DNA from 4 places in the Ruania alkalisoli genome. Region 1 is predicted to be linked to each of the others. Evidence: predicted binding sites of a transcription regulator. Region 1 holds the regulator's gene; each other region holds the start of a gene.

Evidence for each region. Region 1 encodes LexA, which represses DNA repair genes until DNA is damaged. Its sites were predicted from a motif close to TCGAACANNTGTTCGA; they were not measured.
Region 2: the regulator LexA is predicted to act here: its motif matches at 3,817-3,832, upstream of IM660_RS09585 (HNH endonuclease signature motif containing protein).
Region 3: the regulator LexA is predicted to act here: its motif matches at 5,427-5,442, upstream of IM660_RS16735 (Rv2578c family radical SAM protein).
Region 4: the regulator LexA is predicted to act here: its motif matches at 5,372-5,387, upstream of IM660_RS11445 (HNH endonuclease signature motif containing protein).

What each region holds. Positions count from the first base shown of each region.
Region 1 covers NZ_CP063169.1:1,789,205-1,796,393, forward strand. The annotation lists gene IM660_RS07795 (ATP-dependent DNA helicase) at 1-624, shown strand, start outside; gene IM660_RS07800 (L-lactate dehydrogenase) at 709-1,665, shown strand; gene lexA (transcriptional repressor LexA) at 1,754-2,521, opposite strand; gene IM660_RS07810 (LysM peptidoglycan-binding domain-containing protein) at 2,862-3,185, shown strand; gene nrdR (transcriptional regulator NrdR) at 3,356-3,814, shown strand; gene IM660_RS07820 (aldo/keto reductase) at 3,892-4,944, opposite strand; gene IM660_RS07825 (DUF5302 domain-containing protein) at 5,064-5,291, shown strand; gene serA (phosphoglycerate dehydrogenase) at 5,319-6,536, opposite strand; gene IM660_RS07835 (HelD family protein) at 6,541-7,189, opposite strand, start outside.
Region 2 covers NZ_CP063169.1:2,159,279-2,166,467, reverse strand. The annotation lists gene IM660_RS09600 (hypothetical protein) at 1-486, opposite strand, end outside; gene IM660_RS09595 (hypothetical protein) at 589-954, opposite strand; gene IM660_RS09590 (phosphotransferase enzyme family protein) at 1,184-2,164, opposite strand; gene IM660_RS09585 (HNH endonuclease signature motif containing protein) at 2,352-3,791, opposite strand; gene IM660_RS09580 (carbohydrate ABC transporter permease) at 3,983-4,921, shown strand; gene IM660_RS09575 (carbohydrate ABC transporter permease) at 4,918-5,745, shown strand; gene IM660_RS09570 (ABC transporter substrate-binding protein) at 5,774-7,096, shown strand.
Region 3 covers NZ_CP063169.1:3,753,622-3,760,810, forward strand. The annotation lists gene IM660_RS16715 (TetR/AcrR family transcriptional regulator) at 27-635, shown strand; gene IM660_RS16720 (FUSC family protein) at 653-1,822, opposite strand; gene IM660_RS16725 (MFS transporter) at 1,876-3,165, opposite strand; gene IM660_RS16730 (DNA-3-methyladenine glycosylase I) at 3,236-3,805, opposite strand; gene IM660_RS16735 (Rv2578c family radical SAM protein) at 3,850-5,379, opposite strand; gene IM660_RS16740 (siderophore-interacting protein) at 5,707-6,552, opposite strand; gene IM660_RS16745 (MBL fold metallo-hydrolase) at 6,667-7,189, shown strand, end outside.
Region 4 covers NZ_CP063169.1:2,580,497-2,587,685, forward strand. The annotation lists gene IM660_RS11420 (FecCD family ABC transporter permease) at 1-156, opposite strand, end outside; gene IM660_RS11425 (iron-siderophore ABC transporter substrate-binding protein) at 252-1,328, opposite strand; gene IM660_RS11430 (NAD(P)-dependent alcohol dehydrogenase) at 1,479-2,429, opposite strand; gene IM660_RS11435 (LacI family DNA-binding transcriptional regulator) at 2,510-3,370, opposite strand; gene IM660_RS11440 (hypothetical protein) at 3,396-3,533, shown strand; gene IM660_RS11445 (HNH endonuclease signature motif containing protein) at 3,677-5,320, opposite strand; gene IM660_RS11450 (glycoside hydrolase family protein) at 5,811-7,189, shown strand, end outside.

The sequences.
Region 1 (7,189 bases):
AAGCAGGGCATTCTCTATATTGCCAAGCACCTGCCGCCGCCGGGCCGCGACGGCACGGACGAGAAGGTGCTGGACGAGATCGCGGAGCTGATCACGGCCGCAGGAGGCGGCACGCTCGGGCTGTTCTCGTCCCGCCGCGGCGCCCAGCTCGCCGCCGAGGCCATGCGCGAGCGGCTCGACACTCCCGTACTGCTGCAGGGCGATGACGTGCTGCCGACCCTGGTGCGGGAGTTCGCTGCCGATCCGGCAGCCTCGTTGTTCGGCACCCTGTCGCTGTGGCAGGGCGTGGACGTCCCGGGTTCGTCCAACCGTCTCGTCCTCATCGATCGCATTCCCTTCCCTCGCCCGGACGATCCGGTCAAGGCCGCGCGCACTGAGGTTGTGGCAGCAGGTGGTGGTAACGGGTTCATGGCGGTCTCGGCCACGCACGCCGCACTGCTCCTCGCGCAGGGGGCAGGACGATTGATCCGGTCAACGAGCGACAGGGGTGTCGTGGCCGTGCTCGACCCTCGACTTCGGACCGCGCGATACGGCAGCTTCCTGGCGGCGAGCCTGCCGCCCCTGTGGCCGACCACCGATCCTGCGGTGGTGCGAGCCGCGCTTCGCCGGCTCGCGGCGTCGTAACGGTCGAGATGTCGTGACGGTAGTGATCCGCGGCTGCCGCTGCAACGGCGTCACTCGCTATTCTCACGGTGTGGAGGTGCGCAGATGAACAACGCAACCGCGTCGGCAGGCACCGGGTTGAGCACGATCGCCGTCGTCGGGGCCGGGTCGGTCGGCGCCACATACGCTTACGCGGCCCTGATCAATGGTGTGGCGCGCCGGGTGGTGCTCTACGACGTCAACGGCGCCAAGGTCCGTGCGGAGGCGCTTGATCTGGCCCATGGGATCGAGTACATGCCCATGGGCAGTGTCGATGGCTCTGACGAGGTCGGCATCTGCGCAGGAGCGGATCTGGTCGTGGTGACCGCTGGGGCGAAGCAACGACCGGGGCAGAGCCGGATGGAGCTTGCCGAACGGACCGTGGGGCTGATGCGGACGTTGCTGCCGGATCTGGTCGAGGTCGCCCCGGATGCCATCTATCTCATGGTCACCAACCCCGTGGACGTCGTGACCTATGCCGCCCAGCAGATCTCCGGACTGCCGGCTCGGCGGGTGCTCGGCTCCGGGACCGTGCTGGACTCGTCTAGGCTGCGCTATCTGGTTGCCGGTGCGTGTGGTGTCGCCGTGCGCAACGTCCATGCCTATGTGCTCGGCGAGCACGGGGACTCAGAGGTGCCGATCTGGAGCTCGGCGACGATCGGGGGAGTGCCGGTGCGGGAGTTCAGCGAACTCGGCGCAACGGTGCGCGATGGGATTGCGCGTGAGGTCGTCGAGTCGGCATACCGGATCATCGAGGGCAAGGGCGCGACGAACTATGCCATCGGGCTGGCGGCGACGAGGATCAGCCAAGCCATTCTCCGAGGTGAGGGTGCCGTGCTCCCGGTCTCGAGCAGGCTCCGGGACTACCGCGGAATCTCTGACGTGTGCCTGTCCGTACCGTCGGTCGTCGATCGTACGGGCGTCGCCCGCCAGCTGGAGATCCCGCTGGACGCGGCCGAGGTGGCGGCGTTGCAAGCAAGCGCTGCCTCTGTGCGTGCCACTGCCCGGCGATGCGGATTCTGATGGGTCCTGATCTGCCCAGGTCATGTCCGGTCGGAGCGGCCTGGGGCAGATCAGAGTGACATCTGTCGGCTCAGAGAGCTGTGTCGGCTCAGAGAGAACGGAGCACGCTCACCACACGACCGAGGATCTCGGCGTCGGTGCCGTCGATCGGGTGGTAGGCCTCGTTCGCGGGTAGCAGCCACAGAGCGTCCGGAGTACGCTTCAGCGTCTTCACGGTGGCCTCCCCATCGATCATTGCTGCGACGATCTCACCGTTCTCGGCTACCTTCTGTTGTCGGACGACCACCCAGTCGCCGTCGCAGATGGCGGCATCGATCATCGAGTCGCCGACCACCTTCAGCAGGAATAGTTCTCCCTCGCCCACGAGTTGCCGAGGAAGCGGGAAGACGTCCTCGACGGCCTGCTCGGCCAGGATCGGGCCACCCGCGGCGATCCGCCCGACGACCGGGACGTAGGTGGCGCGCACGCCGGACTCCTCGCCGTCGTGCATGGCGAAGGTGGCTGGATCCGCACTGACCTCCTGAGCATCGTCAGGGTGAATGATCTCGATGGCCCGCGTGGAGACGGGGTCGCGTCGTAGATACCCCTTCTTCTCCAGCAGATGGAGCTGGTACTTCACCGACGACGGGCTCGCCAGGCCGACGGCCTGGCCGATCTCGCGCATCGTGGGTGGGTACCCCTTCTTCTCCAGGCTGATGCGGATCGAGTCCATGATCTTCCGCTGACGCGGGCTGAGCCCGTCCGGTCCGGGACGGTCCTTCGGGTCGGCTGGCTTCGCGGGGCTCACGGCTTCCTCCAAGGTGCCTCGGGCGTCGACGGTGGCGTCGATGTCAGTGGTCGGTGGTGTGCTCTGCATGTGTCGGTATTCACCCTACGGCGAGCACCGACACTTCGGAAACATCTGTTCGATTGGCGTGTCGACAACTCTCGCACATGCGTGCTACTGTCGCAACAGATGTTCGACGAACGAGTGTTCGAGTCGCTAGATGTGAACACTCGCCGAGAGCACTAGTGAGAGGAGAGCGCAGATGAGCGCCCTGGCCCTTCCCGTCCCGGAGATCGCCCCCGTATCGGCCCGACGTCGTCATCTCGTGGCCGTGCCCGCTTTCGCTCCCGGAGCGCCGTCCATACCCTCTGTACTGCCAGCGGAGCGACCGCGCTCGGTGCCGGCTGTGTCACCGGACAGTGATCGCCAGGTGAGTTCGCATCCGGCCCGGTCGGCCGAGGGGCGCCTGCGGCTCACGGTTCGTGGGCAGATCGTTCTCAGCGTCCTGGCGCTCGTGGTCGCTGCCGGGATCGGCTCTCTGCTCGGTCTCGCGCTGCCCGCGGATGAGGCTCTGCCGTCCGAGGTGGCCACGGTCACGGTCGGCCCGGGGGAGAGCCTGTGGGGAATCGCCCAGCAGGCGGCGGGTCCGGGCGAGGACGTGCGTGTGGTGATCGATCAGATCATGACGTTGAACAGTCTGGCGGACTCCACGGTGCATGCCGGGCAGCAGTTGAGCATTCCAGTGGAGGGCTGAGCGGCCGCGATCGCCCGTGCCTCGGCAGTCTTGGCATCGCCCTCGTGACGACTACTTGCGTTGGGGCCTGCTTGATGTCTACGGTTTCCCTACATCTAGTAGTTACACTGATGTGATTGCCGCAGATATGGTAGGTGCGGCCACTCGTTCGAGGAGAGGGATCCCGACCGGTGCATTGTCCGTTCTGTCGTCACAGCGACTCCCGTGTGGTGGATTCACGCACGGCTGACGACGGAGCCTCCATCCGTCGACGTAGGCAGTGTCCCGAGTGCGGGCGGCGTTTCACGACCGTCGAGAGCACCAGCTTGAGCGTGGCCAAGCGGTCAGGCGCTGTGGAACCGTTCAGCCGCGACAAGATCATCGCGGGCGTACGTAAGGCCTGTCAGGGTCGTCCTGTCTCCGATGATGACCTGGCGCTGCTGGCTCAGCAGGTCGAAGAGGCCGTCCGCTCCACGGGTGTGGCGGAGGTCGATGCACATGAGGTCGGTCTGACGATCCTGGGACCTCTGCGGGCCCTGGACGAGGTCGCCTACCTTCGCTTCGCTAGCGTCTATCAGTCCTTCTGCTCGTTGGAGGATTTCGAGGCGGCGATCACCGCCCTCCGAGTGGATCGCGACGCCGCGCGGTAGCTCCCCTAGACAGTCGGTGGTGGCCTGGGAGGGGAAGCCTGGGCCATCACCGGCGAGGACCGACGCATGTGGGCCTGTCAGAGGTTGCTCGACCGGTGTGCCCAGATGTTGATATCGCCGTCCTGGGCGTGCCGGTCGATGGCACGCAACTCATCGCGAGTGAAGTGCAGGTTCTCCAGCGCTCCGAGGGTGTCGTCGAGCTGAGCCACGCTGGAGGCGCCGACGAGGGCGGTGGTGATCCGGGGGTCGCGGAGTACCCAGGCAATCGCCAGTTGTGCCAGCGTCTGGTGGCGACGGCCCGCGATCGCGTTCAGGGCTTGGATACGCGAGAGGTTCTCCTGGCTGAGGAAGGACGTGTGGAGCGGTCCCCCTGCCGCGGCTCGGGAACCTTCAGGCACTCCGTGCAGGTACTTGCGCGTGAGCATCCCCTGTGCAAGCGGTGAGAAGACAGCGGCTCCCAGGCCTGTCTCGCCCAGGACGTCAAGTACGCTCTCGCCGGATGAGTCCGGTCGCTCGATCCAGCGGTTGATCATCGAGTACGAGGGCTGATGCACGAGGAGATCCAGGCCGATCCGGTCGGCGACAGCCATCGCCTCTCGCGTTCGCGTGGCTGAGTATGAGGAGATCCCCGCGTAGAGAGCCTTACCGGAATCGACTGCGGTCTTCAGCGCTCCGAGCGTCTCGTGCAGTGGAGTGGTCGGATCGAACCGGTGGCTGTAGAAGATGTCGACGTAGTCGACACCGAGACGTCGCAGCGACGCCTCCAGCGAGGCGAGCAGGTACTTGCGTGAGCCGCCCTCCCCATAGGGGCCCGGCCACATCCGGTACCCGGCCTTGGTCGCGATCACCAGCTCGTGTCGGTAGGGCGCGAGATCGGTGGCGAGGATCCGCCCGAACATCTCCTCGGCAGCGCCGCGGGGCGGACCATAGTTGTTCGCGAGGTCGAACTGGGTGATGCCGCGGTCGAAGGCGTGCAGCACGATCTCCCGTTGCGTCTCCGGCGAGCGATCGGTCCCGAAGTTCTGCCAGAGGCCGAGGGAGATGGCTGGCAGGTCGAGTCCGGAGCGTCCGCACCGGCGCATGGGCATCGAGTCGTAACGGGTCGGGGCGGCGTGAAACGGCGTGCTCATGCCTCGATGCTATTTCTCTGGTGCTCGTGCGGCATCCGGGGCACTCTTGGGGGTGGGCCGAGTAGTGCCGCCCGGGCCCGGACCGCCAGGTCATCCAGGACGGCACCTGAGGAGGCACTGTGGCACAGCAGTCGGAAGTACCGAGTCCAGCGGTGGACGTCGCAGCATCACCGTCTGAGCAACCGGACCCCATGGCGTCGGCGAAGGCAAGGATGCGCGAAGCGCTGGAACGCAAGGCCGAGCGCGATCATCCGAGTGCGCGTGGTGCCCGGAACACGGGAGCCGTGCACGGACCGGAGGTCGAAGGTGCGGGAGGCCGACGCGTCTTCCGCCGCAAGTCGGGCTGAGCGTCGGATGTGGACCGGCGCCGGGTGCTAGTCGTCGGTGCCGGGCCGCAGGGCGCGTACGCGAATAGTGGCCTCCATGGCCTCGATCTGCGCGATCGTGTCCTCCGGAAGGTCACCACCGACGTCAGTCACCACATAGCCCACCGAGCCGGAGGTACTCAGAACCTGGCTCTCGATGTTGGCGCCGGCGTTCGAGAGAGTCTGGTTCACGGCGGCGAGCACCCCGGGCACGTTGTGATGAAGATGCGCGATCCGATGAGTCTCCTGCGCAGGGCGGTCCAGGATCAGGGAGGGGAGGTTGACACTCAGGGCGGTCGCCCCGTTCTCCAGGTAGTCACGCAACTTGGCTGCCACGAACACCCCGATGTCCTGCTGTGCCTCTTCGGTGGAGCCGCCGACGTGCGGGGTGAGGATCACGTTCGGCAAGTCGCGTAGTTCGGAGTCGAACGGGTCCCCCTGCCGCTTCGGCTCGTGGGGGAACACATCGACAGCTGCTCCGGCGATCCGTCCGTCGAGCACTTCCTGCCGGAGCCTCGCGTAGTCGACCAGGAACCCCCGGGAGAGGTTCAGGAAGATCGCGCCGTCCTTCATGCGCGCGAACTGACGTGCTCCGAACATCCCGGCGTTGCCGGATCGGCCGTCCACGTGCAGCGTCACGATGTCGGCCTCGTCCAGGAGCGCGTCCAGACTGGGCATCCGGCGCGCGTTGCCGAGGGCGAGCTTTTCCGCAGTGTCGTAAAAGATGACCCGCATTCCCAGGGCCTCGGCAACGACCGAGAGCTGGGTTCCGATATTGCCGTAGCCGACGATTCCGAGCGTGCGCCCGCGGACCTCGTGCGCTCCGCTCGCCGACTTGTCCCACACGCCGGAGTGCAGGGACTTGTCCTTCTCGGTCAGTCGCCGCGTGAGGGCGATGATCTCCGCCAGCGCGAGCTCGACCACAGAGCGAGTGTTGGAGAACGGGGCGTTGAAGGCGGCGACACCGGAATGCGCTGCAGCGCGCAGATCGATCTGGTTGGTTCCGATGCAGAACGCCCCGACGGCCAGCAGGTCAGGAGCATTGTCGATCACCCGCTGAGTGAGGTTCGTCTTGGAACGCAGCCCGAGCACCTGCACTCCCTGCAGAGCCTCGATGAGCTCGTCCTCGTCGAGAGCCCCGGTGCGGGTGCTCACGTCGATGCCGGCCCCGTGCAGCAGCTCGCTGCCGAGATGATGGATGTTCTCGAGGAGAAGTGCCTTGACCACGGGCCTATCGTGCTCCTGACGCTGCCGAAGTCCCAATCGTTCTCAGGTGCTGGACGTCCTCCAGGCCCGCAGGCAGCGGTTCGGTGTGTACCAGGTGCAGTCGGCGGGTCGGCCGCGTCATCGCAACATACAGGTCACCGGGGCGGCCGGCCTCGGCGAGCATGCGCGCGGGCTCGACCAGCACGACCACGTCGAACTCGAGCCCCTTGCTGCCCGTCGGGTCCAGCACCACCACCTCCCGGGTGAGGTCCACACGGCCCTCGCTGCCGAGGGCCTGGGCGATCTGCGCTCGCAGGCTCGGCGGGACCAGGACGGCCATCCGGCCACCGTCGAGATGTGCGCGTTCGCGGTCCACCACACCGGCGACACCTTGCAGCAGTTCGGGCACGGCCGACGTCACGACGGCGTCCGGTACGTCCCGGGCCGAGGTCACCGGGGTCGGGGGGTGCTCAGGGTCCGCCGCGATCATCATGGCGCGTGCAGCGTCCATCACGCGTGCCGGAGTGCGGTAGTTCACTGTGAGCGTCGACGTCCGGTACCGGCCGCGGAGTGGACGCTCGAGCATCTGCGACCAGCTCCGAGCACCCGACCGGCTCGACGTCTGCGAGACATCGCCGACGACGGTCATCGACCGGGTCGGGTTCCGCCGCAGC
Region 2 (7,189 bases), 370 kb from region 1:
CGCCACGTTGAGCAGCATGGCCCCGACGGCGACCACCACGGCCGCAGCCGCCGTCGCCTGGCGTCGGTGGTCGCGTCGTCCGAACACCGTACCGGCAGTGATGGCGCCAGCCCCGAGCACGATGCCGTAGAGCGACCCCTCGACGTTGCTCACACCGAGCATCATCCACAGCGCCGCTGCGATGCCGAAGATCAGGGCAGAGTGCAGGGCAGTCATCGAGGTGCGGCGGTGCGCTGACACGCCGACCACCACACCGGCCGTAGCGATGGCAGGCACCAGCACCCACAACGCGACGGAGTAGGCAACCAGAATCCACTGGTGCACAGCGGCGCTCGAACTGAACAGGGAGTCGATGCCGATGATGGCAGCACCGGCGAGAACTGCCGGAAGCATGCCGCGCAGACTCGTGGGAACGACCGCGTCGCCGTGGGCAGGACGTTGCGACGCTACCGGCCGCAACGCCAGCGCGTGGTCGTACATGGTCATGATCAGGCTCCTTTGTCGCCTCCCCAGGACCGAAGACGTTACCCCGCGTTCACCTGCCGGTCACCCGCCCACGCCGAGAAGTGACGGATATGACTCGCAGGTTCACCCGGCCAGGGCGGGTACGCCGCGGGCCAGCACAACCGCGGTAGCCGATGCGACCAGCAGCACGATGGTGATCCGCAGGTGCAGCGGCCACGGCCGACCTGAGGCCAGGCCGGCGACGAAAGCGCCCCCACCCAGGAACGCCCCGTACAAGGTCCCTTCGACGTTGCCCACACCCCACGCGATCCATCCGGCCGTCGCGAACGACACCACCAGGGATGCGCTCCAGAACGAGAGCACTGCACGCCGACTAGCGGCCACGCCCGCCACCACACAGAGGGCGAGCGTGGCGGGCAGGATGACCCAGATCGTCACCGAGTAGCCAGCGAGAAGAGCAGGTTCCAATGCCGCATCCGCCCGCGTCATGGCGTCGACAGCAACCGCGATAGCACAGGTGAACGTCGCCGCCCCTGCACGTCGCAGACTGGGCGCAACAACCCGGGCGGACTCCGAAGATCTGCGTTGCGAGGCAACGGGCGTCCATGCCCGTGCGTGTAGCGCCATGATCTGACTCCAGTGTCGAGATGGGCTCTCGACGTTACTGGGCGTTCATCTGCTGCGCATCCGGACAGGTACCTTCGAGCGATGCTTCTCCTCAGCGCCCAACCGTGAGGTTCCGAGCCGACTCCGCCCACCCCGTGGGGTCGTGACCGACCGGCACGAACGCCAGCGTGTACCAGAGCACGAGCACATCCCACCAATGCTGCTCGGACGGGCTCAGGTAGCGCACCGTTTCGTAGCCCGCGAGGAACTGTGCGTGCACCTCCGGCGACACAGGTCCCCAGTCGTGAAATCGTGTTCCCAGCAAGACCGCCGACCGCGCCAGCTCATCCACGCAGTGGTCGAAGCGCACCTCTTCGAAATCGAGCACGCCGACGACGGACGAGCCTGAGCACAAGACGTTCGCGGAACGGAAGTCTCCATGGAGGAGCTGAGGGACGTCGTCGAGTACGGGTGCGGAGCCGACGAGCCTGCGCAGCGCCTGCTGGGCAGGCTTGGGCACATGCGGTTGCTCCGACTCCAGCCAGCGCGCTATTCGTGACATCATCGGCACGAACGTTTCACGCTGCGATACCGGCTCTTCGGCTGCGGGGGAGCGACCGAGAGCCTGGTGGAGTTCACCCAGTGCGACCCCCGCAGCCCGGACCTGCTGAGGATCACCAACATCGAGCATGTCGCCGTCGATGACGTGCTGCAGGGCCATCGACGCGCCATCGACCTCGACCTGTACCGCGCCGTCGAGCGACGGCAGCGGTGCGGAGACCGGCAGACCTTGGCCATCGAGCCACTGGGTGAGACGCGCGACCCGGGACAAGCGCGGGAAAAGCTCCGGTGCTGCCGACCACTTGGCGATCAGCGACCCTGAGGCAGTCGTCAGCCAGGCCAGCGCGTTGTGGTCGCTGATCACGATGCGTTCGCACGACTCAACGGTCACGTCCCAGTACGTCGCCAGCGTGACGCGCAGCCAACCTTCGACCGCGTCGGCATCTGCGAATCCGAATCGCTGCGCCAACGTCTGCTGAGGGTCACAGGACTCCCACAGCATCTCTAGCCGGGGCCCACGGTCGCATTCCATGGCGCCATCTCAACACACAACCAGGACCGTGTCCGACTAGCCGATAATGTACATTATGTCATTCTCTAGTCTGTGTATTGCATCACCCGAATCACCCAGCTCCCCGTGAACTGCTCGCTGCGCACGGGATTCACGTGCTGTAGGCACGTGCCGCCCACGAGCCCGCACCGCAGCCCCCAGCAGCTGTCTATGCGGCGAGTTGGTGCGCCGTGACCTCGAGCCCGCTCGGTTTGAAGAACCGCCACCGCCCACCTGATCGTCGGATGGTGATCGTCATCTGATGCACCCAATCGTGATGATGCCAGCACAACAACACCCCGTCCTTGACGTCCGTGTTCCCCTGCTGCTCGTACCACCAGATCGAGTGGTGCACCTCCCCTCGACCGGGTGGCGCATGGCAACCCGGATACTGACAATGTCGGTCCCTGGCGATGACCGCGCGCGCCTGCCCAGAGGAGAAGAGCCTTCTGGTTCTCCCGGCATCGAGGACTTCGGACTCCGGGCCGAAGATCACCCGGTGGAACTCACCCTCGCACGCCAGCCGCGCCAACAGCGCCGGCGCGTTCGGCGTCTGATCGGCCAACGTGGCCGGCTCCGCGCCGCGCATCGCCTCTGGATCGATCACTGTACTGATGACGACCCCGTCGAGCGGATCGTCAACGTCGGTTTCGCAAACAGCGTCCAGCATGTCCTGCACACCGCCCGAACCCCTCACGCGCCCGCTGCCGGTGCACGGTCCCGGCGACAGGCTCGGCACCGCAACGTGGTCGTGCCGGGTGGGATCACTGGCCTCGATCAACCGCTCCAACGTGTCGTAGGGCACGGTCACCGCCAGGTGCGGACGGACCCTCGCCCCCGGTGACAACTCCCCCGAGTCGAGCATCTGACGAGTCACATCCATCAATGCCGCCGCGCGTCGCTGTGACGGCAACCGCTCGTCCCCTGCGGCGGGTAATCCCATCCGAGCGGTCAGCATTCCATCCAGCGCCGCCCCGTTGGAATCGCCCATCCAACCGCGGAAGGCCCAGCCACCCATCGTCTTCGACAAGTACATGTGCTCGGCTGCTGAATCCTCGACCCAGCTGCGATCGGCCGCCTCGGGATCTGCCGCTACCGCCCACGCCTTGACCACCTTCGCGAACGCCGTCGCATCCATCGCCCGCGCATGAGTCAGCAGGAAGCCCTCCCCCATCTCCTCATCCCGCAGACGTTCACGCAGCACCTCGGTGCGCGTCGCGTGCCGCGACAGTGCCACCAGGTGATCGCCGCTGATTTCCCCCGCGGCGAGTGCCGTACCCGAAGCCGGTAGGTAGTCGCGTACATCCCGCGCAGTCTTCACCTCGCGCCTCGCGGCCACCTCGTGATGCCCGGTTCGCATCGCCCACCAGGAGGCAAACGAACGTGCACCCGACAGCGCCCACCCGCCGTCGGCCTCCATCGCCCGGGCAGCGTTGACCGACAGTGCATGCTGCACCCGGCCCAGCTCCTCCACGGCGTTGATGTACCGCGGCAGCTCCATCGAATCCACTTCATCCAGCAGATCAGCCTCGGCGAGCTCCCGGACCTCCGCCACCAGGCCCTCGACGCGCGACAACACGCTCCCCCGCGACATCGTCGTCTGCGTCATAGAGAACCTCCTTCACAGCCGACAATAGCACATCCGTTCGACGCCGTCCAGAGCAGATATATGGGCAGCGGTTGCCCACGTCACGATCCGTTTCGCGGATCTGACGATCCCGCACTACGCGTTGGACAGATCACTTCAGTCTCTCTACGGTCGATCGAGGACGCACTCCCCCACAACAGAGAGGTTGGGTAGTGAGCACCACGACCGCAGCACCCGCCCGGGATCGGGTGGGGACATCCGCGCCGAGACGGCGCCGTCCACAGACAAACCGGAGCCTGTTCCGTCTCCTCGCCCTCGTTCCGTTCCTCCTCTTCGGCCTCGTCTTCGCCGTCTACCCACTGCTGCAGGTCGCACGCATGGCAGGGTCCGACGTGCAGATCCGCAGCGGCCGCTTCGAATGGGAATGGACCGGTCTGACGAACCTGCGCGATGTCCTCGCCGACGCTGCCTCCATCCAGGCCCTGACCAACACGGTCGTGTTCGTGGCGGCGACGGTGATCGGCACACTGGTCGTGGGTTTCGTCCTCGCCCTGCTCGTCGATCGCGCCGTCACCCTCCTGCCGCTGGCCCGCAATGTCCTCATCTGGCCCGCTGTCATCGCACCGGTGGTCGTGAGCCTCATGTGGCTGCTCATCCTCAGCCCGACCGCCGGTGGACTGAACAAGCTCCTGCGCACGATCGGGCTCTCCGAACAAGGGTGGCTCGGCGACGGGCCCACAGCCATGGCCGCCGTCATGGTGGTAGACATCTGGCACTGGACACCAGTGGTGTTCCTATTCCTCTACACGGCGCTGAAGGGCATCGATGCCAGCGTGCTCGAGGCCGCCCGGGTGGACGGCGCCCGCGAGTTCCAAGTCGTCCGCCACATCGTCATCCCGTCGATGAGCGCGGCGATCGGCGCAGTGATCCTGGTCCGGATCATCATGGGCGTCAAAGCCTTTGACGAGATGTACCTGATGACGCGAGGCGGGCCCGACGGCGCCACCACGCTCGTCTCCCAGCACATCAAGACCCTGTTCTTCGACAACCTCGACCTGGGCGAGGCAGCCGCGTTCAGCCTCTTCACCGTCGCCGTCACCGCCCTGGTGCTCGCCCTGGTTCTCCTCGTCCGGAAGGCGGTGCAACGATGACCACCACCCGACCCCGCAACGTCTGGGTGGAGATCGCGCTCGCCGTGATCCTCGTCGTGACCCTGATCCCGGTCGCCTGGACCCTGGTGCTGGCGTTCCTGCCGAACCGGGCCATCGTCTCCCCCGACTGGCAGCTCGACTTCTGGATCGGCAACTTCACCACCCTCTTCGACGACAATGCGTTCATCACCCAGGTCGCGAACAGTGTGCAGATCGTGGCCGGTGCCGTCCTACTGTGCATCGGGATCGGCGCGGTCACCGGATACGCCCTGAGCCGGCTGCACCCGCCACGGTGGATCACCATCCCGTCTCTCGTGATCGCCGGATTCATCCCGCTGATCCCTCCGATGACCCTCATCCCCGGCCTGTACGTGCTGCTCTCCCAACTGGGTCTGCTCGGCTCGATCACCGGCCTGATCCTGGTGAACGCCTTCCTCAACCTGCCGTTCGCGGCACTGATGCTCTCCAGCTACTTCTCCGGAGTGCCCGAGGAACTGCGTGAGGCGGGACTGATGGACGGCGCCACCGAGCTACGCACCTTCGTGTCGATCATGCTCCCGGTTGTCCGCCCTGGCCTCGCTGCTACCGCGATCTTCGTCGGGATCCTCGCCTGGAACGAGTTCATGATGGGCCTGACGCTCACCACCGGCGGCTCCACCTCTCCGGTCACGGTCGGGATCGCCGAACTGCTCCAGCCGTACGCCGTCACCTGGGGCGAGCTCGCGGCCGCAGGCACCATCGCCGCCATTCCTCTCATCCTGATGGCTGCCGTCGCCAACCGGCACATCGTCGCCGGCCTGACCGCCGGCGCCGTCAAGAACTGACCCTCATCCCCACATCCGAGGAGTACCCATGAATCGCCGCCGTGCCACATGCACCGTCGCCATCACCGCCTCGCTCTCCCTCACGCTGGTCGCCTGCGGCGGCGGGGGCACCGACGGCGGAGCGCTGGGGTCGGGTGAGTCCCTCACCGTGATCACGTCCCAGGCTCCGTGGAACCCGGCGTACGACGCCGTCGTCGCCGCCTATGAGGACGCCACCGGCGTCGATGTGGACCTGCGTTCCTTCCCGAACGACGATGTGAAGTCGCAGATGCTCAACGACGCCCAGACCGGCAACCACACGTTCGACGTGTACCAGGTGAACGAGGTCGACCTCGCGTACTTCAACGGCAACGAACTGCTCATGCCGCTCACCGACATCGACTCCGGATTCGCCCTGGACGAGGCGATGCACACCTACGACAACCTGCCGTACTGGGACGCTGAGACCGAGACGTTCGCCGAAGGGGGCGCCCTCACCAGCATCCCGCTGCTCGGCAACCTGCAGATCCTTGTCTACCGCACCGATGTCTATGACGAGCTCGGCCTGGACGCGCCACAGGACTGGCCCGACACGCTCAGCAATGCCGAGACCATCGTCGACGCCGAGACCACCCGATACGGGCACACGATGCGTACCCAGGGCATCCCCGGCGCGCCCGGCGTCACCTACGACTTCTCCGGGATCCTCTTCGGAATGGGCGGCTCCTTCTTCACCGACCCGGGTACCGACTGGACTCCGGCCCTGGACACGCCGGAGGCACTCGAGGCGGCCACCATGCTCCGGGACCTCGCCGCGCTCGGGCCGGCGGATCCGCAGAGTGTGGGCCAGGCAGAAGCGATCGCGCTGATGCAGTCCGGCGAAGCAGCCCAGCTCAACGTGGTCGGCGCCGCCGCCAGCGGCATCCTGAACGAGAACAACTCGAACGTCATCGACACGGTGGGTTTCGCACCGTTGCCCGGTGGCGCCTCCCCCACCGGCACGTGGAACCTCACGATTCCCGCGGACCTGCCCGAGGAACGGCAGCAGGCCGCGCTCGACTTCATCACCTGGGTCACGTCCGAAGAGGGTCAAGAGGTCTTCGTGACCAACGGCGGCATCCCGACCCGCTCCGATGTGCTGGATGCCGAGGGACTTGATGAGTCCGCCCTGGCCTATCTGGACGCCGTGAGCGCGTCGGCCGAGACCGCACGCGGCACCCTGCGCCTGCCCTTCATCGGTGAGTTCCTTTCCGTGACCGAGCCGGCGCTGGCCAACATCGCCGCCGGTGAGGTCACCCCCGAAGAAGGACTTGCCGCACTGCAGGAGGAGCTGACGGCGATCGTCACCGAGGGCGGGTACGTCACCGAATAGCCCTCGCGTGCTGCGGGAGCAGACCCCACTGTTCCCGCAGCAGTCTCCCCGCTTGCCCGTCGACCCATCCACGGACCTGGTCCGTCCCTGCGC
Region 3 (7,189 bases), 2.0 Mb from region 1:
GCGTAGATATTCGCTAGGATCGACTCATGACAGACCAGCGATCGGCACGAACCGGGCGGCCAGCTCGCAGCGGCCGACGCCCCGGCGCCAACGACACCCGTGAGCAGATCCTGCGATCTGCGCTCACCCTGTTCTCCGAGCACGGCTACGGGGGCACGACCATCCGGGCCGTGGCTTCCGACGCTGCGGTCGACCCCGCACTCGTCATGCACTTCTTCGGCTCAAAAGATCAGCTCTTCGCGGCCGTGCTAGCCCAGGTCGACGATCTTCCCGCGCGGATCGGCCAATCTCTGCAGTGCGAGCCCGAACACCTCGCTCACCGTCTCGCCACCTTCTATCTCACCGGCTGGGAGTCCGAGGAGATCGGTCCCGTCCTGCGGGCCGTCCTGCGGTCAGCCAGCGCGAGCGAGGAGGCGGCGCACCGTCTACGCGAGGCGATCGAGGGCCACTTCCTCCGGGATGCCACCGCCGGCATGGATCCAGCCCTCGCCGAGCGTCTGCCGTTCGCGATGGCGCACCTGTTCGGGATCGCGACGGCACGCTACGTCCTCCAGGTCGGCCCCGTGGCGAACCTCCCCCTCGAGGAGCTGATCGAGATCGTCACCCCCGGCCTGGACGCCGTCCTGCGCCCCTGACCCACGGCGGATCGGGCCTATGACCCTGACGTCCCCTCCCGGGCGAGGGTGACGTCGTCGACGATCACGAGCAGGTGCCGCACACTGGTCAGCAACGCCCCGTAGACCGGCCACAGGTCCCCCGCCGGCACCCCATCCGGCCCAGAGAACCTCCGCGCGAGGGTATCGATCCGCTCCCCGATGCCATCGCTCTCGCTCTCGCCCTCGCCGTCGCCGTCGCCGTCGCCGTCGCCGTCGCCCTGAAGCCTGCGCCCGAGGTCACGCACGATCGGCACCCATTCGTGCCGGAACTCCTCGTCCCACGGCGCCTCAGCGTAGGTGGACTCCCGCAGGATCCGAGCCAGGTGACGCAGATGCGAAACACCCTCATCGAGGCGCCCCAGGATCCCCTCGTACTCCACCTCGCCCGCCGCGCGGTCCCGGACGCGAGCCGAGCGCAGCGACGTCGGCACATACCGGCGCGGATTGACCTTCCTGCTCTCGCGTGCGAACCGCATGGTCTGCCAGCCCTGCGCGACCTCCTCATCGATCGACTCGGTCTCGGCCACCCACGCCTCGGCCCGGTCGCTGTTCCACGAACCGGCCAGCTCATCGGCCATCTCGATGAGCACCTCACCGATCCGGTGGTTGAGACTGCCCACGTAGCGCTCCGCCTGCCGATCCCGCAACGGCGGCACGAACAGCACATTGACGGCGACCCCCACCCCGACCCCGACGCTCACCTCGATCAACCGGTCAGCAAGAAGCGGCGCCTGTTCGCCGAACCCACTGCCGAGAACGAACACAGCCGTGGTCGCGATGGCGATCCCCTCGCTGCGCAGCCCGGTGATCCGTGAGCCCGCGAGCCCGACCAGCACGGCCAGCGCGAAGGTCCACACGCTCACCCCGATCAGGCCCCCGACCAGGAACGACAGCCCGACGCCGATCGTCGTGGCCACGGTCGTCTGCACCCCGCGCGTGAGTGACCGGTACACCGTCGCATGCACCGCCAGCAGCGCCGTCCACGGAGCCAGGAACGGCAGCTGGGACTCGAGCACGTTCACCGAGAGCCACCAAGCCACCGTCGCCGCGATCACGCACTTGGCGATCTGCAGCACGTCCGTGACGAACTCGGGTGTACGCACGCGCTCCAGCAGACCGGCCAGCATCACACCCCCTGACGTCGACAACCATCGCGCAGCCCTCACCAGGCACCCCAGCCACAGTAGAACTGGCTGAGCATCAACGACACTCGAGCGGGCTACGGAGCTGGCCGGTCGCCGTCGTAAGCCAGGAACCTGCGCTGCGCCAGGGCGAGCACGGTGATGGCCACCAGGCACAGCACCCCGCCGATCACAGCGGCGAGCCCTTCGCCGAACCACGACGCTTCGGCACCGACCACGAGGTCGCCGAGCCGTGGCCCACCGGCTACGACCACCACGAACACGCCCTGCAGCCGCCCACGCATCGCATCGGGGGTGGCCGCCTGCAGGATCGTCTGACGGAAGATCGAGGAGACCGAGTCCGCCGCACCGGCGACCGCGAGCAGCACGCACGCCGCCACCAGCGCCCACACGATCACCCCCTCCGGTGAGGTCCGCCCGACCAGCAGCAGCACCACACCGAACCCGATCACCGCGAGCGCGAACACAGCGATCGCGGCCACGATCGCCTTCCCTTGCGCTCGCACACCCGTCAGGCCACCGGAGAGCATGCTCGCCAGCACAGCTCCGACGGCGATCGCTGCCGTGAGCACGCCGGTGGTGGTCTCCCCTCCTCCGATGAGGACCACCCCGACGGCGGGGAACAGCACCCGAGGCATGGCCAGGATCATGGCGCTCAAGTCGAGCAGGAACGTCATCCGCAGGTTCGGGCGCGTACCCAGGTAGCGCAGGCCGTCCATCACCGACCGCCATCCGGCCACGCGCGGGCGAACACCCTCCTGGCCGTCGTGCTCGGGCGGGATGTCCGGCAGCCGCCACAGCGCGTAGAGCGACGCGGTGAACAGCAGTAGGTCGAGGGTGTAGGCCACCCCGAATCCCTGCCACGCCACGAGCACCGCGCCGAGCAGCGGCCCGAGTGTGAGCGCCACATTCCATGCCAGTGTCTGCAGCGCATTCGCGGCGGCGAGCTGGCTGATCGGTATCAGTCGCGGGATGATCGCCGACCGTGCCGGATTGTTGACGGCACTGGCGGCCGACTGCAGCGCCACCAGCACGTAGAGCAGCCAGACCGAATCCAGCGATAACCAGGCTTGCAGCGCGAGCATCGCTGTCACCACGAACAGCACGGTGGAGGCGGTCAGCGCGACTCGTCGGCGGTCGAACTGGTCCACGAGCGCCCCGCCGTACAACCCGAGCACCACCAGCGGCACCAGGGCGAAGATCCCGAGGATGCCCACCGCGAGTGTGGACGCGGTGATCGCGTACACCTGCAGGCCCACAGCCACGGTTGTCAGCTGGGTGCCGAGGTTGGATATCCCGAGCCCCCACCACAGCCGGCGGAACGCGCCGACGCGCAGCGGCGCGGTGTCGGCGAGCAGTCGGGGCACGATGCCCGAGCCTACGCCCGTCGGTCAGGGGCTACGTCGCCTGCCGGCAGATCGATTCCCCGGACCCTGTTCACTCAACCCGCCAGCACCCCTCGATGTGATCGTCGACCATCCCCGCCGACTGCATCAGCGCGTACATCGTGGTCGGACCGACGAACCGGAATCCCCGCTTACGCAGCGTCTTGCTCATGGCAGTTGACTCTGCCGTGACGGCCGGGACGTCATCGAACGTCTGCGGTCGCGCAGCTGGCGCCGGGGCGAAGGACCACATCAGTGCATCCAGTTCGCCCTCGGCCATCTCCTGCACGAGCCGCGCGTTCTCGATGGTGGCCACGATCTTCGCCCGGTTGCGGATGATGCCGGCATCGCCCATCAGGCGTTCGATGTCATCGTCGCCGAACTGCGCCACCTCCGCGGGCACGAATCCGGCGAACACCTCACGGAAGCGGGGCCGTTTGCGCAGGATGGTGATCCAGGAGAGACCAGCCTGGAAGCCCTCCAGAGCCATCTTCTCGAAGAGGGCCCGGTCGCCCCGCAGCGGGAAGCCCCACTCCTGGTCGTGGTAGCGCTCGTAGTCGGCGTCCGAGCCGACCCAGCCGCAGCGGGTGCGCCCGTCGGTTCCGGTGATGAGGGAGTCCATAGTTCTCAGCGTAGAGAGAGGCACCGACATCGGCGCACGCCCACTCAGAACAGCGACGCCTGCACCGGGCGAGGATCGACCTGTGCCGCCGCCGGTAGCTCCGGATCCCCGACGGCGTCCGGATCCGTCCGTAGTGTCCACCTCGCCCCACGCTCGGCCTCGTCTCGCACGAAACCGTGCCGACGGCGCAGCCTGCGCACCCTGTCCGCGAGCCAGTCACGGTACTCACCCGTGGTGTAGGAGCCGCGTCCGAAGAGCGCCCGGTACTTGGGCACGAGCGCCGGGTACTCACGGGCCAGCCAGGCCATGAACCACTCCCGCGCACCGGGCCGCAGGTGCAGCGGCCCGGCGGTCACCCAGGCACCGCCGGCCTCACGGATCGCGCCGAACAGCTCGTTCATATGCTGCTCGGAGTCGGTGAGCCAGGGCAGGATCGGCATCGCCATCACCGTCGGGCGCAGACCAGCATCAGCAACGGCTCGGATCAGGCCCAATCGCGCCTGCGGGGTGGGCGTGCCCGGTTCCACGCGTTGCTGCAGTTCGGGGTCGGTGAAGGCCAGGGAGATGCCCACACCGACGTCCACTCGTTCGGCCGCCCGCTGCAGCAGTGGCAGGTCACGGCGCAACAGCGGACCCTTGGTGAGGATGGAGAACGGGGTGCGTGACGCCGTCAGGGCCTCGATGATGCCCGGCATCAGCCGGTAGCGGCCCTCGGCTCGCATGTACGGGTCCGAGTTGGTGCCGAGCGCCACGTGCTCACGCTTCCAGGACGGCTTCGCGAGTTCGGCGCGCAGCACCTCGGCTACGTTGGCCTTGACCACGATCTGGGTGTCGAAGTCGGCACCGGAGTCGAGGTCGAGATACTCGTGAGTCTTGCGCGCAAAGCAGTTGTGGCTGATGACCCCGTTGGCGATGAAGTCCCCGGTCCCGGTCGTGATGTCAACCATCCGGCGCTCTGCACCGAGGTCCTCGACGCTCGCGACGCCGAGGTCTGCTGAGGTCTTCACCACCTCGCCGACAATGGCCAACTTGCGGGTGATGGCGGGTCCGCCTCGAGGGCCAAGACCGTTCCCACTGCCGGAACCGAGACCGAGCCCCATCAGCGAATCGTTAATCGTCAAGTAGGCACGCTGACCCTGGCCGGGAGCACGCGGGGCGACATGCGTCCAGCCACGGGCCGTCAGGAATCGGTGGTCACCGCTCGCTACGATCTCGGTGCCATCGCGAAGGGTTGTCCGGTAAGCGCGCTTTCGCGTCCGCCAGGTTGCGAGCACCGGCGTCTCGACGTATCGCCGGCGCTTTCCCTCCAGCTGCGTCCCCACAATGCGGTCACCGACGTCAAGCTCGCCGATCGGCTTCTGACGCCCGTCGGCCATCAGCACGAGCGTGTCCGGGCTCAGGCAGTACACGCACTGGTGAAGACATCCACGCGTGGGGTTGACCGTCCACGCGAACGGCATCCTCGACCCACCCGGTACGCGGTTCAGAGCGCTCTTGCAGAGCACCTCATGGAACGTCACTCCCGCGAACTCCGGCGTCGTCACACTGCGGATCAGTCCGCGCAGCGGCAGCAGCGCTCCGGCGTCCGTGGCTTGCTGGGCTTCCCATCGCCTACCACCAGTCGAACATACATTCGATGCCAGTGGGCGACTTCGACACACCCGGTCCCAGCCGACCAGATCACGCCAACAGTTGCATCACCGCCCGTACATCACCGGGCGCGAACGCTGACGTGCTCGGCATCTGCGGCGCGAACGCCGAGCACGTCAGCGCTCGGCTGCTCGATCGGACCGGCCACGCCGCTCAGGGGTCTGAAACTCAGGGTGAAACTCGAGAAGGGGCCGAAAGTTCGGCCCCTGGAGGGGCAGCACCCTCCTCGGGAGGCTCACGCCAACCGCGCCCTACGCCGAGCGGCGCGCCTCCTCGGCTTCCATCTGCGCCACCCACTGGCGCTTCATGGTGCGCCACTGGTCGTCGTTGGTGCCGCGCTTCCAGTATCCGGAGGCGGACAGGTCCTCCTTCGGCACATCCCACTCGAACCGCAGCAGCGAACGCAGCTGCTTGACCACGTCGGCGTCGCCGTGGACGAACGCGTGCACGCGCCCTGCCGGACGCTCCAGCTCGCGCACGGCCGCCACGAGCGCCTCGCCCGGCTCGGCCTCCACGCTCGAGGCAGACCGGTGGATCCACTGCACCTCGGCCCCGGCAACGGTGAGCAGCGGTTGCTCCTCGGCCGGATCGGCCACCTCGATGATCGCCCGCACCACCGCCTCCTCCGGCATGGCCTCCAGCGTGGCGGCGATCGCGGGCAACGCACTTTCGTCACCGGCGAGCAGGTGCCAGTCCGCCTCGGGGTTCGGCGCGTACCCGCGCCCCGGCCCGAACAGCTGCACCTGGTCACCGGGCCGGGCCGCAGCCGCCCAGGGCCCGGCGATCCCCTCGTCGCCATGCACCACGAAGTCGATGGTGGCGTGCCCGGACTCAGGGTCCCACGCACGGATGGTGTACGTGCGCATCACCGGCCAGTCCTCGGCGGGAATCCGCTCCTTGACCTCCTCGAGGTCGAACGGCTCGCTCACGCCGGTACCGGGCCGCGGGAGCAGCACCTTGACGTAGGTGTCGGTATAGCCGGCCGGGTCAACGTCCAGCGGCCCACCGCCCGGCGCGGAGAACACCAACCGAACCATGTGCGGGGTGATCCGCTCGCTGCTGACGACCTCGGCGCGCTGCGCCACTCCCTTGGGCACAAGGCCCTCCTCACCACATCGACGGGGCAGCACACAAATGCCACCATCTCTAAGGTAAGCCTAACCATCCTCGCTGGATACCCCAACCGGCGTGGCCGATGCCACACTCGTGCCGTGGACATCACCGACGGCGTCCTGGTGCTCACCTCCCGCACCATGCACACCACCACCACGGTCCTGCACGAGGGGAGCTGCGCCGTCGTAGTGGATCCGGCCTGGCAGGCCGACGAGTTGGCCGGCCTGGCGGACCTGCTCACCTCCCGCGGCCTGATACCGGTGCTCGGCTGGGCCACCCACGCCCACCACGACCATGTGCTCTGGCACCCCGGCCTCGGCACTCCACCGCGGCTGGCGAGCCCTGCCGCCGCCCAGGACGCGGCCGCGCACCTGGATCAGCTGCGTGCGGCGCTGAACCTACCGCCCGAGTTGCTCGGCCTGGCAGGTGAGATCGAGGCCCACGACGGCGACCGGTTGCCCTGGCAGGGTCCCGTCGCCCAGATCCTCACCCACCACGCCCATGCCCCGGGGCACACCGCCCTATGGTTGCCCGGCCCCCGGGTGCTGATCGCCGGCGACATGCTCTCGGACGTAGAGATCCCGCTGCTGGAGGGCAGCACGCTCGCGCAGTACCGCGCGG
Region 4 (7,189 bases), 790 kb from region 1:
CCGGCGGGCGACGGCGCCGTGGTCGAAGCCGTCGGTCGAGCCAGCGAGTGCGGCGAGGATGTCGTCCAGACCCACCTCACGTGACCCGAACGAGACGGACACGATCATGACCGCCAGCAGCGCCGCCGTCAGGGTCAGCAGGGCGAGCACGCGCACCCGCCGCGAGCGCTGCAGAGTGAGTGCAGCGTTCGCGGCGGGTGCAGTGGTGGCGGCGGCGGTGATCGGGGCTCCTCAGCCGGTGTCGAGTGTGGTCAGCCGTTGGCGGCGGCGTCAGCCAGCAGCGCGACGTACTGCTCGACCAGGTCCGATTCGAGCACCTGCAAGGGGGTGGGGTTCGCGGCGGTGCCGAGCGGGGCGTCGCCGGGGAGGTTGACGACCGCGTCGTTGGCCACGGCAGGCAACTGGGACAGCAGCGGGTCGGCTTCGAGAGCGTCGATGAGCTCCTGGCCGCCGTAGGTGACGAAGATGTCGACGTCGTTGAAGATGTCGGCCTGTTCGGTGCTGACGCTGCCGTTCCACACGGTGGGGTCGGTGGAGACCTCGACGAGGCTGGCGGGGATCGTCATACCCAGGTCCTCGAAGAACTGGGTGCGGGTGTCGTAGGCGTTGTAGAAGCTGATCTCGCTCAGGTCCGAGGGGTCGACGTGGGTGACCATCATGGCGGTGGCGCCCTCGAGTTCGGGGTGCTCGGCGACGGCGGCCGCGATCTTGTCCTCGATCTCGGTGACCAGTTCCTCACCTTCGGGCTCCAGGCCAAGCCCGGTGGCGTTCACGCGGACGATCTCACGCCAGGGGGTGCCCCAGGCGGTCTCCGGGTAGGCCACGACGGGCGCGATCTGGGTGAGGGTGTCGTAGTCGTCCTGGGAGAGGCCGGAGTAGGCGGCGAGGATCACGTCGGGGTCGGAATCGGCAACCGCCTCGAAGTCGATGCCGTCGGTCTCGTCGTAGAGCACCGGCATCTCGGCACCCAGGTCTTCCAGCTTCGATTCGACCCACGGGTGCACGCCGTTGTCGTCATCGTCTCCCCAGGCGGTGATCGGCATGCCCACCGGGACGATTCCGAGGGCGAGCGCCACCTCGTGGTTGGCCCAGCCGATGGCGGCGACCCGCTCGGGCTGTTCTTCGATGGTGGTGGTGCCGAGGGCGTGCTCGATGGTGACCGGGGCCCAGTCGCCGTTGGCGTCCGCGGCGTCGTTGGAGTCCGAGGAGTCCGCCGACGTGTTGGCGTCGGTGTTCTCAGAGGAGTCGGCAGCAGCGGAGCAGCCGGCCAAGCCGAGTGCGGCGAAGGCGGCAACCGCGACGGCAGCGCGGCGAGTCGTGCGGAACATGGGGTCCTTCCGGCAAGAGGGTGCGGAACTGGCACTCCAGGTGAGGCGTGCCTAACCAACCTAGCGAGGTCGGACCCTTTTATGCAAAACGCGCCGTGCTTATTTCGTCACACCCAGGAGAAGGCGATCCGGGCACGTGTGGGCACCCCGTCAGGGCGTGACGACGACCTTCCCCAGTGCGCGCCCCTCGCCGGAATACCGGAGCGCTTCGGGGACTTCCGGCAGAGAGACTGTCCGATCGATGTGCACGGTCAGGGCTCCGGAGAGGACGCGGTCCGCGACCGGGCGGAACTCGTCGGGACCACCGGTGGCCATCGCCATCCCGATCGATCGGTGGGTCACGGCGCCAAGCAGGCCACCCCAGATCACGGCACCGAGTACCGCGGGCACCGAACCGCCGACACACTGATAGGACCCGCCGCGGGCCACCGCTCGGGATCGGGCCAGGATCGAGCGGTGAGCCACCATGTCGAGCACCACGTCGTAGCGACCCGAACGGGTGTAGTCCTGCGTCCGGTAGTCGATGACTACATCGGCACCCAGGGATCGCATGAACTCGCCCTTCGCCGCATTGTCCACCCCCGTCACGTGCGCTCCGGCCTCCTTCGCGAGCTGAATGGCGAACATCCCCGAGCCGCCACCCGCGCCGTTGATCAGCACGCGCATTCCCCGCTCCACACGCGCAGTACCGATGGCGGCGATCACCCCGGCCTGCGGGATCGAGGCCGCCTGGGCAAAGGTGAGCCCATCGGGTATGGGGGTCAGCACCCGTTCCGGCGCCACAGCGAACTCGGCGAAACCGCCCTTGAGCATGAGGTTGTCGCCATAGACACGATCTCCAGGCCGGAGATTCTGGACCCCGGGGCCGACCGCCTCGACCTCGCCCGCGATATCCGAGCCCAGCACCGAACGGGCCGGTCGCCGTAGGCCGCCGATTCTCGCGTACAGCGGTTTGCCACGAAGAGTTTCGTAGTCGGACAGGTTCACCGAGGTGGCACGCACTCGCACGAGCACCTGACCGTGCGCCGGTTCGGGACGGGGCAGGTCCACCAAGCGCAGCACCTCCGGTGGGCCGTACCGGTCATAGACGACGGCTCGCACAGTGGCTGCTCCCGGTATGGGCGACTGGACCGCGAACAGTCTATCCGTCGGCGCGGCAGGCAAGCCGTGCGGCGCCCGAGCTAGCCGCCCGTGCTCTCGCGGACCTGCAGCCGGTGCGGGACGACCACTTCACGCGCGGCCGCCTCCGGATCCTCGATCCGGGCCACCAGCCGGGCCACCGCCTCGTGAGCGATGAACGGGATGTCCAGCGCGACCGTGCTCAGAGACGGGCGCGCGTACCGGCCCTCGTCCACGTCGTCGATGCCGATCACTGCGACATCCTCGGGCACCCGAAGACCGGCGTCGAAGACCGCGCGCATCGCCCCGATCGCGAGCAGGTCGGAGTAGCAGAAGAGCGCGTCCGGTCGCTCGTCCAGGGCGAGGAGATCCTGCGCTGCCGCGTAGCCGCCGGCCCGGGTATAGCTGCCCGCTGCATGGATGAGCGACGCGTCCACCGCGATCCCGGCCTCCTCCAGCGCCGCCTGGTACCCCGCCGAGCGCAGCTGAGGCGTGGCGTACTCCTCCTGCGGCTGGGCACCGATCGCGGCGATACGCCGCCGTCCTACCTTCAGCAGATGCCCGACGGCGTCCCGCGCAGCCGCGTAGTTGTCGATGGCCACGTGGTCGAACCGGCCGTCGAACTCAAGCTCGCCCAGTAGCACCAGCGGGGCGCCGGTCTCCCCTTTCATCTCCAGCAGCTCGGACTTGGTCACCAGCGGACTGAACAGGACGCCGTCGAAGAGCATGGTCCGCCCACCCCCGGTGAGCAGCTCGCGCTCGCGCTCGTGGTCGTGCCCGGTCTGGTCGATCATCACCCGGTAACCATGTGTGGCGGCAGCGTCGATCACCTCCCGCGCGAGCTCGCTGAAGTAGGGCACGGCGATCTCGGGGACGATCAGCGCCAGCACCCCGGTGCGCCCCGTCCGCAGTGTGCGCGCCACCGGGTTCGGTCGGTAGTCGAGTTCGGTGACCGTGCTCCCGCCCGGTGGACCAGCTCGACTGCTGCTCTGGCTCGAGGACACTTCCGGGCTGGAGGTGGCCCGCACGTTCGTCGACGCCGCTGAGGTGGAAGAACCGAACCGGCGCGGTGCGAGGGAGGGCTGAGCCTCTACGCCACCCCGGCGAACGGCTGCCCAGCCCGTCAGCCCACGGCGCGGTGTACGCGATCACCGACCGAGCGGCGAGGGTGGTCGTGCCGGCGGGGTGATCTCGCCGACGTGCGCTCATGTCACCGCGCGACTCCCCGGTCACTCTCGTGAGATGGCTGGTCTGTCCGGCGGATCTGACAGTTCTGGTGAGATAGCTGGTCTCTCGCAGGGTGGCGGGTGGTGGTAGGTGATGGGTCGCTCACCTTGCTTGGTGAAGTGCCAGTGGTTCTGATGTCTGGTGATGGTGATGTCGCGTTGGTGGACCAGCCGGTGGTGGTACCAGCAGAGCAGGATGCCGTGGTGGGTGTTGGTGTGGCCGCCTCGGGACCACCAGATGCTGTGGTGGATCTCCCCGATGCCGGGTGGTGCGGTGCACCCCGGGTGCTGGCAGGACTGGTCGCGCGCCCAGATCGCTCTGGTCTGGGCAGGGGTGTGCAGGCGCTGAGCACGGCCGACATCGAGAATCTGACCGTCGGGGTCGAGGATGACCCTGGTGAACTCGGCATCACAGATCAGGTGGGCGAGTGCGGTGTGGCTGATCGGGGTGCCATCGGCCAGGGTGGCGGGTTCGGCACCGGTCAGGTGCTGGGGGGCAATGGCTGAGCTGATCACTGGTGCGGTCGGGTCGGCCGGGCACCCGGGAGTATGACCGGTCGTGTCGCCCAGTCTGGGAAGTGCGGGGGCGGTCCCGCGCGGTCCCGGCTCAACCGGCTCGCACCCGCCGGTGCTGTCCGCTGCGCCCGCGTGGTTGCCCGTGCTGCCCGCGCGGGTTGCGCTGCCCGCACCACCAGCGCCCGCACCAGTGTGGTGGTGGCAGGTGCAGCGGGGGCGATGGTGATCTGGAACTGGGACCGGTGTGGTGGTCAGCCGGTGCAACGTGTCGGCGGGGACGTGGACGAGGAGGTGGGGGCGGACCCGTGCTGAGGGTTGGAACTCACCGGTGTCGAGGACGTACCGGGCCATCGTGACCAGGGCGTGGGCGTTGCGCTGGGACGGGGTGCGGTCATCATCAACTGATGGCACCCCGGTGACCGCGGCGAAGGCTTGCTCCACGATCTGGCCGTTGGTGTGGTCCAGCCATCCGTCGAGGCGGCGTCCTGCGGTGGTGGCAGAGACGAAGAAGTGCTCCTTGCCGGAGTCTTCACGCCAGTTCCGGTCGGCGGCGTCGGGGTCGGCCCGGATCGCCCAGGTCTTGACCAACCGAGTGAAGGAGTCCGCGTCCAGCACCCGCGCCTGCTCTAGGAGGAACTGCTCCCCGACTTCGGCGTCGGCCAGGCGTTCGCGCAGGGCGTCTGTGGTGGTGGCGTGCCGGGCCAGTGCGGCAGCGTGATCACTACTGATGACCCCCGCAGCGAGGGCCGTCTCGGTGGCCGGTAGGTGGTCACGCAGGGTGCGGGACAGGTGCACCTGGCTCCGTGCCTTCCCGCCGTGGGTGCTGGTGGCATTCGACCACCAGGACGCCATCGTCCGCGCACCACTGACCGCCCAGGTTCCGTCGGCTTCGACCGCGGACATGGTCGCGGTGGTGAGGGCGTCCAGGCGTCGCCGGGTCTGCTCCAGCTCGCTGACGACGTCGGGCAGCACCGCTGAGGGCACCTGGCGCAGATCGATGGCGAGCACGTCATCGAGTAGGGCGCTCACGACGGCGAGCTGCCCGGGGGCATCACCGTCGGTCAGATGTTGCCCCAGGGCTTCTCGGACGGTGTCGGCGGGGTTGGTGCCCATGTGGGTTGTGCTGCTCATTCCCGCCTCCTCACGGTTCCCGATAGTGGGTGCTCTGCCTACTCCACAGTTGAGAACGTCCGTTCGTAGTCGTCAAGAGTATTCGTTGGTATTGCAACGAAAAACCTGGTTGGGGGTTGTGGACGACGGCGCATCGGGGATGCGCCTGTGGATGAGGTGCCCCGGGAGGGCGCCTCGACCCTGCGGCGGGGCCACATCGGGCGCTTCGTTGTGGATAGGAGGCGACGCGGAGGCGGGGAACCAGGTGACCTCGCCTGCCACGCCCTCACCGTTCACAGCCCTCGACGGCCGGTTGCCATCGCGGCTGAACAGATTCGACCAGATAGGCCGGCGACCGGATGGGCCGCCGCCGAATGACGAGCGGCAGGCCGGTCAGCCAAACAGTTCGCCCACCTCTTGCCGAGCCCCACCCCTCCCTGCTACCGTCTGCTCAAGCGTTTGATCATGGCGATCAAGCGATTGATCATCGCATCGAGCAGAGAGGCTTCGCGTGTCGAACCCCTTCTTCCACCCGAACCGAGCCTGGGTTGGAGACGTCATCCCCGTCGAACGCGACGGCGAGTTCCGGCTGTACTACCTGCACGAGACCCGCCGCTCCCCCGCCGAAGGGATGCCCTGGCACCTGGTGACCACCCGGGACTTCGTCACCTACACCGAGCACGGCGAGGCCATCCCGTCCGGCGGTCCGGACGCCCCGGACTTCAATGTCTACACCGGCAGCGTCGTCACCGACTACACCGGCACGGACCACCTCTTCTACACCGGCCAGAATCCCAGTCGACTCGGACCGGACGGCCGCCCGCTGCAGCTCGTGATGCACGCCATCAGCACCGACGGTCAGCGCACCTGGGCCAAGTGCAGCGAGGACACCTTCGGTGCGACAGCGGACTACGAGAGCGGCGACTGGCGCGACCCGTTCGTCTTCTGGGACGAGGACAACGGCCAGTGGCGCATGATCGTCACGGCCCGCCACATCGACGGTCCCGACCGTCGCCGCGGTGTACTCGCCCAGCTCACCTCAACCGACCTGAGCACGTGGCACCCGACCACCCCACTGTGGGACCCGGGCCGCCACATCGCCCACGAGTGCCCGGACGTCTTCCGCTGGGGCGACTGGTGGTACCTGGTCTACTCCGAGTTCTCGGACTCCTTCGCCACGAAGTACCGGATGGCGCGCACCCTGGACGGCCCCTGGCTCGCCCCTGCGCACGACTCCCTCGACGGCCGCGCCTTCTACGCCGCCAAGTCCGCCGCACGCGATGGCCGCCGCTTCTTCTTCGGGTGGATCGCCACCAAAGAAGGAGTTCACGACGACGGCCCCTGGGAATGGGCAGGAACGCTCGCTGTGCTGGAAGCGCATCAAGGCGCCGACGGCACCCTCACCTTCGCCCCACCGGCCGAGGTATCGGCCGCCTTCGGCACCGATCACCCGGTCGGCCTCGGCACCGCGGCTGACCTCGGCGCTGCAGTCGACCCCGACTCAACAGCTGTCTGGACGACCGTGGGACGCCCCGACGGCTACCAAGCCGTGCTGACCTCGGCGCCCGTACCGGCGACGTGCCGGATCCGGCTGGAACTCGACATCCCGGAAGCGGACACCCTCGCCACCGGCGAGTGCGGCATCCTCCTACGCACCAGTGCCGACGGCGACCAGGCACACGTCCTCCGCCTCGAACCAGACCGCGGCCGGATGGTCGTCGACCGCTGGCCCCGGCGGACCACCGGAACGGAGCAGTGGCAGATCTCCGGGGACGTGCCGCACGCGGTCGAACTCGAACGCCCGTGCACCCTGACTCCGGGACACCACACGCTGGAGATCCTCCTGGACGAGGACATCTGCGTAGCGACGCTGGACCGCGAGGTGACCGT